3 regions of the Cellvibrio japonicus Ueda107 genome follow, and region 2 is predicted to be linked to each of the others. Evidence: predicted binding sites of a transcription regulator. Region 2 holds the regulator's gene; each other region holds the start of a gene.
The links. The regulator FNR, encoded in region 2, switches genes on or off when oxygen is low (the NO sensors DNR and NnrR bind a similar motif). The targets are predictions, from matches to a motif close to TTGATNNNNATCAA.
Positions count from the first base shown of each region.

Region 1: hemN (oxygen-independent coproporphyrinogen III oxidase) is a predicted target of FNR. The motif match lies at 2,586-2,599, and genes of this name have one in related genera.
Region 3: CJA_RS15540 (GbsR/MarR family transcriptional regulator) is a predicted target of FNR. The motif match lies at 1,398-1,411, and genes of this name have one in related genera.

Region 1 covers NC_010995.1:1,158,141-1,162,389, reverse strand. The annotation lists gene CJA_RS04850 (alpha-E domain-containing protein) at 1-164, opposite strand, end outside; gene CJA_RS04845 (circularly permuted type 2 ATP-grasp protein) at 166-1,611, opposite strand; gene CJA_RS04840 (2OG-Fe(II) oxygenase) at 1,901-2,563, opposite strand; gene hemN (oxygen-independent coproporphyrinogen III oxidase) at 2,686-4,080, shown strand; gene CJA_RS04830 (class I SAM-dependent methyltransferase) at 4,124-4,249, opposite strand, start outside.
Region 2 covers NC_010995.1:2,533,259-2,537,507, reverse strand. The annotation lists gene CJA_RS10665 (hypothetical protein) at 1-23, opposite strand, end outside; gene CJA_RS10660 (SirB2 family protein) at 230-613, opposite strand; gene CJA_RS10655 (DUF4202 domain-containing protein) at 648-1,238, opposite strand; gene fnr (fumarate/nitrate reduction transcriptional regulator Fnr) at 1,271-2,023, opposite strand; gene CJA_RS10645 (cold-shock protein) at 2,620-2,826, shown strand; gene CJA_RS10640 (UvrD-helicase domain-containing protein) at 2,892-4,249, opposite strand, start outside.
Region 3 covers NC_010995.1:3,850,303-3,854,551, forward strand. The annotation lists gene CJA_RS15535 (glycerophosphodiester phosphodiesterase family protein) at 65-1,324, shown strand; gene CJA_RS15540 (GbsR/MarR family transcriptional regulator) at 1,458-2,108, shown strand; gene CJA_RS15545 (cytochrome ubiquinol oxidase subunit I) at 2,162-3,517, shown strand; gene CJA_RS15550 (cytochrome d ubiquinol oxidase subunit II) at 3,527-4,249, shown strand, end outside.

The DNA of each region.
Region 1 (4,249 bases), 1.4 Mb from region 2:
GAGCGCGTTCCACTGATATCGATCAGCGATCCCCAACCCACGCGCACACCACTGGGCAAATCCAGCAGCAGGTTGGAGTTTACATTCACCAGGCGCGCGGTATTTTCACTGCGCTCCATGTAGCGGCCCAACCAATAAATACGTTCTGCAACACGCGATAACATCTTAATCCTCCACCACAATCCAGGTGTCTTTACTGCCACCGCCCTGCGAGGAATTCACCACGTAGGAGCCTTTGCGCATCGCCACACGGGTCAGGCCGCCCGGTGTGACATGGTGTTCCTTGCCCTGCAAAATAAAGGGACGCAAATCAATATGGCGCGGCTCGGCATTGCCCTCGGTGAGGATGGGCGCGGTAGACAGGGAAATTAATGGCTGGGCCATATAGTTGCGCGGATTCGCCTTAATACGCGCCGCAAATTCTTCCAATTCTTTTTTGCTGGCCTGCGGCCCGATAATCATGCCGTAGCCACCAGACTCATTCGCCGGTTTGACCACCAGCTTGTCGAGGTTAGCCAGTACGTAATCGCATTGTTTTTTATCAACACAGAGATAACTGGGGACATTGGGCAGGATGGGCTCCTCACCCAGGTAATATTTGATCATGGCGGGCACATAGGTGTAGATCACCTTGTCATCTGCCACACCGGCACCGGGTGCGTTGGCGAGGGCGACATTGCCCTTAAGCCAGGCGCGCATCAGGCCGCGCACCCCCAAGACCGAATCCGGGTTAAACATATCCGGGTCGAGGAATAAGTCATCGATGCGGCGGTAAATCACATCCACCCGCTTTAAGCCATCGATACTGCGCATGTACACACAGTCATCGCTGTCGACAACCAGGTCACTGCCTTCGACCAACTCCACTCCCATTTGCTGGGCGAGGTAAGAGTGCTCGAAATAAGCAGAGTTATAAATTCCCGGCGTCAGCACCACAATTTCCGGACGCTCGGATTTGCGTGGCGACAGCGACGCAAGCGTATCGAACAATTGGTTAGGGTAGTCCGTTACCGGTACGATGTTGTGATTCTCGAATAACTCGGGAAACACGCGCTTGGTGACCTTGCGGTTTTCCAGCATGTAGGACACACCGGAGGGCACACGCAGGTTGTCTTCCAGTACATAGAAATCGCCCTGGTTGTCGCGAATTAAATCGCTGCCGCAGATATGCGACCAGACTCCATAGGCGGGCTTCATGCCCATGCACTCTTTGCGGAAATTGACCGAATCCTCAAGCAGGTAAGCAGGCACGACCTTGTCTTTGATAATTTTCTGGTCGTTGTAGATATCGTTGATAAAACAATTAAGCGCCGTTAAACGCTGGATCAAACCGCGCTCGGTTTTTTGCCACTCCCGCTGCGGGATAATGCGCGGAATGATGTCGAAGGGCCAGGCGCGATCTATATTGCCGGCGTCACTGTAGACGGTGAACGAGATCCCCATGGTTTTGATGGCAAGTTCTGCCGAGAGTTTTCGTTCCTGTAATTCATCGCCGGAGAGGGAAGCGAGGTAGCGCGCAAGGTGTCGGGTTTCGGGGCGGGGTATTCCGGGAGCACTGATAATCTCGTCATAGAAATGACCGGAGTTGTAGTCCAGCCAGTCTATTTTCATTTCACCCATGGTGACTTCCTTTAGCATCTGAGCCTCGCTTGTTTTTAAGATTCTGCATGAGATCGCCGAATCAATACCACTTGGCCAGGTAGTATCGGGCGTATCTTGAATGCCCGCTGGAGCCTTGCCTGGCTCTCCGTTACTCACTCCTTGAGCGCGCCAGCGAACGCAAAATCCATCCTGCAATTTCATTGCCAACCCCAAAATGGCCTGGCATCGGATTGCACTAATTGTTTGCCACAAGAGTTTTCTGTTATATCCCCGAATTTTTATGATCTTAAAACACCAATCAAACAGGCTTTACCCGGAACCAACCCGCAATACTTTTACGTGGACGACGGGCAGGTAGCACTTCGTGGGGAAAATCCTCACTCAAAAACACTAGCAGCCTGCCTTGTTTTGGTGCAACCCTTTCCAGCAGATGTTCGTCTGCTTCATCGTAGAGCACTAATTCACCGCCATCCAGTGATGTCCAATCGGGATTGAGGTAATAGACCGTAGACAGTTTGCGTCCCGCCCGCGCATTGGTGTCGCGAAAGGCATCGCGGTGCTTCTGGTAAAAATCACCTGGCTCATAAAGCGCAAAATGACTTTCGTAATCGAAAAGGCCAAGAAATAGACGCTGGTTTAACCCGGTACGCAGTTTATCCATCCAGGATAAAAATTCCGTGACAGCCGGGGTCTCCGGTTCCAGCCAGAGGATTTTATCGCGGCGAATATCCGGACTTTGCCGGTAATCCCCAGCTCGCCCCACACCTGCCGATTGCAGGTGTACAGCAAAGTGCTGGTCCCATTCATCCAGCAATGCCTGGCTTAAATGGGCAGGCAAGGCACCATCCAGCACCAGATACCCTTGCTTGTGTATGGCTTCCGCCAGTTTGTCCAGGCAGGACTCAAAATCCGCAAACGTAAACGACATAACAATCACAACACTCACAGGAAACAACAGCATAGCCCAGGCAACTGCCACAGGTTTGATACACATCAACAGGCGACACTGGCCACTGCCTAGAATAACCTTGAACCATATTATCGCCAGAACACGGTCTGGCGCCTTGATTTGCAGGAAATTGAATGATGTCGCTGTTTCAACACCCGATCCCCTGGGACAAAAACCTGCTCAGCCAGTATGACATGGCCGGGCCGCGTTATACCTCTTATCCGACAGCTCCACAATTTCGCAATACATTTTCCGAGAAAGCCCTGCGCAACGCCATAGATCGCAGTAACCGGTCGCGCCGCCCCCTGTCGCTGTATTTCCATATCCCGTTTTGCGACACCCTGTGCTTTTACTGCGGCTGCAACAAAGTGGTTACCCACAACAAAAACCGCGCCCTGCCCTACTTGCATCGGATGATCCAGGAAATGGCACTCTATGCAGAATTGGTCGAACCGGGACGCACCGTCAAGCAACTGCACTGGGGCGGCGGTACCCCCACGTTTATCAGCACCGACGAAATGAGCTTGCTGATGAAATCCACACGCCGCCTGTTTACCCTGGCACCGGTCGACGATGGCGAGTTTTCGGTGGAGATCCACCCCGGGCGCGTCAGCATTGACACCATGCGGCATCTGCGCCAGTTGGGATTTAACCGCGTCAGCATGGGCGTGCAGGACTTCGACGAGCGGGTCCAGGTCGCGGTAAACCGCTATAACACCCTTGACCAGGTCAGCCGCCTGGTCAATGCCCTGCGCGAACAACATTACCGCTCTATCAGTATGGATTTAATCTACGGCCTGCCCATGCAAAGCCTGCGCAGTTTGCAGGACACGCTCCACAAAGTGATCGACCTGCAACCCGACAGGCTGTCGATTTTTAACTACGCCCACCTGCCCCACCTGTTTAAAAGCCAACAGCTCATCCACGAAGCAGACTTACCTGACGCCAGTGAAAAGCTGGACATGTTGCAACAATCTATCGAGCAGTTACAGGCAACAGGTTATGTGTATATCGGCATGGATCATTTTGCCAAACCCGATGACGACCTGGCGATTGCGCAGCGCGAAGGCCGTATGCAGCGCAATTTCCAGGGCTACTCAACCCACGGCGATTGCGACCTGCTGGCCTTCGGGGTATCGTCTATCAGCCGCATCGATAATGTCTACTTACAAAATGCCAAGGAACTGAATAGCTACCAGCAAAAACTGGACATGGACATGCTGCCGTTTGAACGGGGTTTTACCCTGAATACCGAAGATCAATTACGCCGCTTTATCATCAACCAGCTCATCTGCCATTTCCACCTGGACTTCAACGAGGTGCTGCATCAATTCGGTGTGGATGTCCGTCATCACTTTAGCCGCGAACTGGAACGCCTAACCCCCATGGTGGAGGATGGACTGCTCTGCCTTGATGAGCAGCGGTTGCAAGTCAATAATGCGGGACGCATGTTAATTCGCCGCATCTGCATGGTGTTTGACGAATACTTACAGACTGGCGAACAGATCCGCTATTCGAAAATTATCTAGCGGGTTTCCAGAAGCTATCTCAAACATTTGAGGTGAATTCTATTTAATCCGGTAATTTTTTGCGCGTGTAAATATCATAGCGGCTGGACTTGCCTTCGAGTTGATACGAGGGTATTTGATTATTCAGGAACGGCGCCTTGCGCGGACGTTTGACCACCACGCGAAATCG
Region 2 (4,249 bases):
ATCGCTGCTAGTAATCTAGTCATAATTGCTCGCCGATTTATTAGATTTATGTCAAAGAAGAACTTGCAAGCTGTGATATAGATCACTTTTCGTCCGGCGTCAAGGTTTGCTATTAGAATTACTGCTTAAGGATGAAAATAAACTAAAGAGCGATACTTCTATCTTACGCTCAGGGGTTGTTTATGGGGTTTGCTACACCTTCCCTGGTGTGGATGGTTATGGGGATGGATCAGAAAGCTGCCAGTAGTCCAAGGGGGTTTTTATGGACCGCCATGCTGGTGATTTGAACAAATACTACCAGTGCTGCCAGCCATAGCCCCAGGCGCAGTGTGGGACTGGCAACCTTGAAGGCAAAAACACCCAGAGTGATATAAACAACCAGCCCGATAATTTTGGCCAGTAGCCAGGGTTGGCTTCCTGGTGACATATTCAGGTAAACAGCCAGTACGATACCGCTAAGAATCAGGATGGTATTAATAATATGTGGAAGGATTTTAACCAGTTTGCGTTCCAGCAAGCGCGACCCGCGCAGCATCCATATGCCGCGCAGTAAAAAAGTGATGAATGAAAGCACCACGAACGTCATATGCAGATGTTTTAGTAGCAGGTACACGGTTGGTTTCCTTATGTTATGAGTAGTGAAGGTATCAGGCGGCGAGGGCTTTACCGACTAATGTTTGCAAGGCTTCCGGCAAGGGAAGCTTGAGGGCGGCCTCATGGCCCCGGGCTGACATTTTATTCCAGGTTTTACGGATAATATCGATAAGCTTCTCTTCGCTATGCTTGCTGGCAAAATCCTCCAGGTAATACTGGATAAATACCAGGCAAGCAACATCTTCCAGGGTTTGTACTTCTTCATCGCGTTTGAGTCCGCGTTTTAGCAGCAAGTCCTTAACCCGTTCAATGGTGATTGTGTCATAGCCTTCATTGGCCATAATGTCACCGGCAATTTCACCGTGCAATTTAGCCAGATCGGTACGCCATTTTTTGTAACCTGCCTTATCCATCGGATAGTCGCTGCGTGGAATTTTCCAGCGGCAAATGTGTTGGCTGCGCACGGCCAACTGCAAGGCTTCGGAAGGGGTAGCACAAAGTTGGTATAAGTGTTCGCTCATGCGCTGACCATAAATCCATTCTTTGGGTACCAATTTACCATCCACTGGTTCATGGTGTGGATCCTGGGCATTGGCAGAGTCAAACGCGGACAGTGTCCGAATGAGTCGTTCAGTATTTGTCATAGTGTTTTAGGTTGGATTTGCTGAAAGAGGAGTCAGGCGTTGTTTTCGCCGTTGGCAATCTCGCGCAATTTGTCCATATCCAGGATACGGACTTCTTTTTTATCTACTGCGATAATTCCCTGCTTCTGCAGGCGGGTAAAAATACGGCTGACTGTTTCAATGGTCAGCCCAAGGTAGTTACCTATATCGGTGCGTGACATGGGGAGGCGAAATGCTTGTGCAGACAGCTGGCGGCGGCTGTTACGGCTGGAGATGCTGAGTAGCAACGCAGCAATACGCTCCTCAGCGCTGCTTTTACTTAACAGGGAGATGATTTGTTGGTCCTGGGTGATTTCACGGCTCATCAACTGGAAGAAGTGGCGTTGCAGGTTGGGTATTTGCAAGCTAAGTTCTTCCAGTCGATGGAATGGGATTTCGCAAATGGATGCCGTTTCCAATGCTGTTACCGAGTTGGTATAGCGGTTGTCTGCGAGACCATCCAAACCAACAACTTCCCCTGGCAGATAAAACCCCGTCACTTGCTCCTCGCCATTATCACTGAGCGTCGTAGCCTTAACTGCTCCGGAGCGTATTGCGAATACTGCATCAAACGGTTGATTGGCTCGATAGAGGTATTCACCTCTTTGTAAGGGCTTTCCACGCTGGATGATACTGTTTAGTTTGTCGATATCTTCCAGGTGCAGGCTGATGGGCAGGCAAATGGTGCTCAGGCGACAATTGTTGCAGCTGGTCTTGTGGTCATGAGGGCAGTTGGCATCCTGGGTTTTAATAATGGTTTGATTCATGTTCATCTGCTGCAACCTCAACGAAAGGAGCTGTCCGGCAGGAGGGATAGCTCACATAGGGTGAGTGATTGTTACAGCTTTGCCTGAATGGGTAAATAGTTGATACAGGTCAAATACCAGACTTTTTGTGTGGCTTTATAGGGCGTACACAAGATGGCGCTATACCTTTTGCGTCGGATAATCCTTCCAGTTGTTCGCCGATGGGCGACAAGAGCATAGGCGTAGGTAAAAAAAGGGGCTGAAGATCAGCCCCGCAGGAGATAACCGGAAGCTTCCGGTTGAGTGAAAATGCTCATTCGACCAGGGATTGGGGAATGATCATCGATGATCTTAGCGATGGACGCTGAGCCAGGTAAGTGACAGATTGTCGCAGTAAGGGATTTTCTGTTGTTACAGAGTGCTTTACTTGCGCAATAGGGAGGCCTATAGTGCGGGGGCTGGCCAAACCGCAGCATTATTTAAGTAAAGTCGCATCGTTGTACTATTAACCCGCCACATCCTACTGGCAGTTGTTTTATTAGGACCTCGTTTGCTTGCCTAAGTAACACAGCACAAGTCAGCAAATAATGTTTAACACTATGCAAATCGAGGTTTTTATGTCCAGAAGTACTGGTACCGTTAAGTGGTTCAACGAATCCAAAGGTTTTGGTTTCATTGCGGCTGAATCAGGTCAAGACGTATTTGTTCATTACAGCGCCATCAGCGGTTCGGGTTTCAAAACCCTGGCTGAAGGTCAGAGAGTGGAATTTGATGTGAAGCCAGGCCAAAAAGGTCCTCAGGCTGAGAACGTAACTGCTTCCTAATCTTTTTTATAAAGCAGCTTATGAAAAAACCGCCTTTTGGGGCGGTTTTTTTATTCCAGCGGTATTTAGGAAAGCTCTTCTAATCGCCCAAGGCAGGCAAAGTACAGCGCAGTGCGGGTAGGGATGGATTCCAGGTTTGCCATCAATTCGCGATAGCGCGCCAATTGGCCTTGATAGAGCTCGCGTTCGCGTGCGACAAAGGCTGCCACTGACTCACCGCCTTCCGGTTCACTGCTTTTGTAGTCTAGGATCCAGCGCTCTCCCCCATCGATAAACGTTCGATCGATAATGTGCTCCCGCACCCCCTGGGTATCATGTTCTACTAGGGCCAGCTCACACTGGCTATCGAGGTGGTCCGGGTTGAGCAACCACTGGCCATGGGGATCATTCAGTGTTGTGGAAAGGGCGCGAGTGATTTTCTCAAGGCTTTGGTCAATCTCATCGCGAGCCCAGCCGCGCTGGTGCAAACTGCTGTTCCAGAGCGGATATAAGCAGGCACAGTAAGCGTGGATATCTTCACCTCCTGGCAGCAGGCGTCGCTCCACCCAGTCCTGCAAGGCGCGATGGATGAGGATTCCGGTATGGCGGGCAAGTCGGTTGCGGCGATTCTCCAGCTCTGGCAGGTTGCGCGGGTTAGCGATGGGATCGCTGCGGAAGTCGCGCCCTCGATAGCTGGCCAAGGGGCTGGTGTAATCCATCGGTGGGGCTTGCCACTGGCTGGGGAGTCGCAACAGGGGCAGGGGATGCGTGCGGAGGTTTTGCTGCTGATGCTCCTGTTCAATCAGGTGGCATTGGTCCTGGACTTGTGGCCAGATACAGGCGAGTAAACTGCGTTTACCGCTAAGTTGCAAACCATCTTCGGTTTGTTTGGCACAGCCGAGCAGATACAGCCGCTTAATCGCGCGGGTACAGCCCACATACAGCAGGCGTGTGGCTTCAAATTGCTGCTGTTTGTCGGCCTCGCTACGCATAAAGCTGTAGAGTGGATCCTTGTCTTTGCCGATCGGTGCAAAGGAGCCGAGCAGTAATTGACGTTCACCCTGGCGGTTAATGCGCTCCTGCCACAGCAGCAGGGATTTTTCATCTCCGCGGTTGGCCCGTTCCAGGCCGGGGATGATCACGGTATCAAACTCCAGTCCTTTGGATTTGTGGATAGTCATTACCTGCAACAGGGGATCGGCATCGGCTTTGGGGGCTGCGAACAGTTGTTGCAGTGCCTGGTTGAAGGCCTGCCAGTCGAGGATGCGACCGGCATTTTCGTGCTTGTCCAACAGGGTGAGGTAGCTTTGGACGTTATCGCATTCATTGGCATCGACCAGGCACGCTGGGCCGCCCAAAGCCAACCAGACCCCTTCTATCCATTGCCTCAGTGGCTTGCGCAACCGGTTTTCCCACGCGTTTGCGAGTACCTGGCGCAGTTTTT
Region 3 (4,249 bases), 1.3 Mb from region 2:
CCACCCTTGGCGATGGGACAAAGTACAAGTCCTGACCGGCTCCACCACAGTGAGGCACCCAGCCATGCACAACATTATTTATCGCTTCATCAACATCGGTTGGCCAGCCCTGTTAATGCTGATAACAGCCTGCGCCCCGGACTCCCCGGGTACGGCAACTCACACACAACTTATCCTTACCACCCAGGCCAATGTGCAATTGGGGCCGCGCCCCTTTTATCTGGTCAACGATATGGATGAAAGTCCCCTCAAAAAACAATTACAGGACTGCGCCCAAGGGCCCTTCAAAAAAACCAATTTCTCCATTGGCCATCGCGGCGCACCGCTGCAATTCCCCGAGCACACCCGGGAATCCTACGAAGCAGCCGCCAGCATGGGCGCCGGAATCCTGGAGTGCGATGTCACCTTCACCAAAGATAAACAACTGGTCTGCCGTCACTCGCAATGCGACCTGCATACCACCACCAATATCCTCATCACCCCGCTCGCCAGCCGATGCAGCAAACCCTTCACCCCCTACAATCCAATCACTGGTATCACGGCAAGCGCAACCTGTTGCACCAGCGATATCACCCTCGCCGAATTCAAAACCCTGCAGGGAAAAATGGATGGGTTTAATCCCAAAGCCACTACACCGGCAGAATACCTGCAGGGCACTGCCGACTGGCGCACGAACCTTTACGCCGGCAAAGGCACCTTGATGTCTCATGCCGAGAGTATCGAACTGTTTAAATATCTCGGGGTAAAAATGACCCCCGAATTAAAAACGCCCAGTGTCCCCATGCCATTCCATGGCTATACCCAAGCCATGTACGCGCAACAACTGATCGACGAATATCGCGCAGCAGGTGTGAATGCGAATGAGGTATGGCCGCAATCCTTTGGTATTGGCGATATTCGCTACTGGATCAAACACGAACCGGAATTCGGTAAACAGGCGGTTTATCTCGACGATGCCGGCACACCCATCGAGCTTCCCTCTGCACAAGAACTGCAAGCTTATACCGATCAGGGAATGAATATTGTCGCACCACCAATGTGGGCATTGCTGGCATTGGATAGCAACAACAAGATCGTTCCATCGGAATATGCAAAGAATGCACAAAAAGCCGGCCTAAATATTATCGCCTGGTCATTCGAGCGCTCTGGTCCGCTGAAGCATGGCGGCGGCTGGTATTACCAAACAATAAACCCAGCCATCAAAAAGGATGGGGATATGATCGAGGTACTGCATGTATTGGCGCAGGATGTAGGTGTGCTCAGGATTTTTTCGGATTGGCCTGCGAGCGTCAGTTATTATGCGAATTGCATGGGGTTGGAATAAATAGCCACTAAATACAGTCACTTAATCAATAACACCCGAATCCTGGTACCAGCGAGCCCCATAGTTACCTCTCTTGACTCAAATCAAATAATTCTGTAATTTCAGTAAATACTGAAAATTCAGGAATTTCAAGATGCCGATTACCCTTACCCCCATGATCCAGTCCTGCGTCCTCCATTTCGGTGAAATGGGCAGCCGCTGGGGGATTAACCGCACCGTAGGCCAGATGTATGCCCTGCTGGTGCTGAGCAAAGAGCCGCTCTGTGCCGACGATATTACCGAGGCGCTGGGGATTTCCCGCTCCAATGTCAGCATGGGACTGAAGGAGCTGACGTCCTGGGAACTGGTGAAATTGCAACATCGCCCCGGTGAGCGCAAGGAGTATTACTCAGCGCCGGGCGATGTGTGGGATATCGCCAAGACCCTGATTGAACAGCGTCGCAAGCGCGAGATGGACCCGACCCTGACCGCACTGCGCAATTTACTGATCGAAACTCCCGCCAACCCCGAGGAGGCCTATGCCCAGCAGCGTATGCGCGACATGCATGAGCTGATTGAGATGATCACCCTCTGGACCACCGAGATCCAGCGCATGGACTCCGCCAACCTGAGCAAGCTGCTTAAACTCGGCAACAGCCTGGGCAAGGTATTGGATTTTAAAGACCGATTGCTCGGCACCGGCAAAAGGAGTCAAGCAAAGAATCCTTGCCCTAATACCCATACAGTGCCAGGTGATGCCCCAAGCGCACACCTGAGCCATGTAAACGTCCCGTGTTGTGAATAGCCGCTCGCGCAGCGGACAGGCCTTGCTTTGCCTGACATTTATCGAGGTGTGCCATGTTAGAAACACTAATGCTCTCCCGCATTCAATTTGCCGCGAATATATCCTTCCATATTTTATTTCCCTCAATCTCCATCGCCCTCTGCTGGTTTCTGTTTTATTTCAAGCTGCGTTACAAGGGCGAAGGCGATGATGTGTGGATGCGCGCTTACCGTTTTTGGGTAAAGGTTTTTGCACTTACCTTTGCACTGGGTGTCGTCAGCGGTATCACCATGAGTTTCCAGTTCGGCACCAACTGGCCGGGCTATATGGAAACCGTGGGCAATATCGCCGGGCCGCTGCTGGGTTACGAAGTGTTGACGGCGTTTTTTCTAGAGGCGACCTTCCTCGGCATTATGCTGTTCGGGATTAATCGCGTCTCCAATCGCATGCACACCCTGTCCACATTCATCGTCGCCTTGGGCACCACCCTGTCGGCCTTCTGGATTATTGCACTGAACAGTTGGATGCAAACACCCACCGGTTTTGAAATGCGCGATGGTGTTGCCCACGCAGTGGATTGGTGGGCAATTATTTTCAATCCCTCCATGCCCTATCGTCTCGCCCATATGCTGGTGGCATCAGGCTTAACCGCTGCATTTTTAATTGCTGGTTTATCGGCCTATCGTCTGCTCAAGGGTGACCACAAACCGGCACCGCGCCTTGCCTTAAAAACTGCAGTGATTGCCGCGGCCATATTAATTCCGCTACAAATTTTATTGGGTGACTTCCACGGCCTCAACTCGCTCAAGTACCAACCCGCCAAGATCGCGGCCGTGGAAGCGGTATGGCACACCGAAAAAGGCGCACCGCTGGTACTCTTCGCCATCCCCGATAAGGAAACCCAAACCAACCGGTTTGCGCTGGAAATTCCCAAACTGGCCAGCCTGATCCTCACCCATGACCCGGACGGAGAAATCAAAGGCATCAGCTCCTTCGATGGCGTACACCCGCCGGTTACCCCTATGTTCTACGGTTTCCGCATTATGGTCGGTGTGGGGGTATTAATGCTGATCGTCGCCTGGTGGGGCGCCTTTACCTACTGGCGCAACCAGGAAATACCGCCGCTATTGTTAAAGATTTATGTGGGCATGACCTTCTCCGGTTGGATTGCCACCCTGGCGGGTTGGTATGTCACGGAAATTGGTCGCCAACCCTGGCTGGTGACCGGCGTATTAGCCACAGCCGATGCGGTTACCCAAACCCCCGCCGCCAATGTCGGTACCTCACTGGCTATTTACCTGACACTCTATGCGGTATTACTGGTTGCCTATATACGCACATTATTTTTGATGGCGAAAAAATCCGTCCTGGTCGATCGCCCGGAAGAAATCCAAACCCTGCAAGACCAATTGCTGGCGCAAAAACCCTAGGAGCACATGATGAATGAATTAACCCAACTCAGCGGCCAGGCATTTTGGTTACCGGTTATTTTTATTGGCTTGATGGGACTCGCCTTTTTTATCTACGCAATCCTCGACGGCTACGACCTGGGCGTCGGCATCCTCTTACCCAAGGACTCCGAACAGCAGCGCGACACCATGATCGCCAGTATCGGCCCCTTCTGGGATGCCAATGAAACCTGGCTGGTACTGGGCATCGGTATCCTGCTGATCGCGTTCCCCACGGCGCACAGCATGATTTTATTTCACCTGTATCTACCGGTGACGGTCATGCTCGCCGGATTAATCTTGCGCGGTGTCGCCTTTGACTTCCGCGCAAAGGCACCCGCCGATCACAAAGATTTATGGGACAAGGTCTTTAAAACCGGTTCGCTGCTGGCCAGCCTGGCTCAAGGCTATATGCTCGGCATGTACATCATGGGTTTTGAACAAAGCATTGCCGCCGCCCTGTTCGCCACCCTCAGCGCTATTTGTGTAACAGCTGGCTACAGTTTTATCGGCGCGGCCTGGCTGGTGATGAAAACCGAAGGCGAACTGCAAGTACGCGCTGCACGCCTGACCCGCAAATGTGCCTGGTTGATGGGGTTGGGATTGATCACCGTATCCATCGTCAACCCGTTGGTCAGTGATACCATTTTTCAAAAATGGTTTGGCAACCCACTGATGATCCTGCTGATGGTGATCCCGATTTTTTGCTTCGTC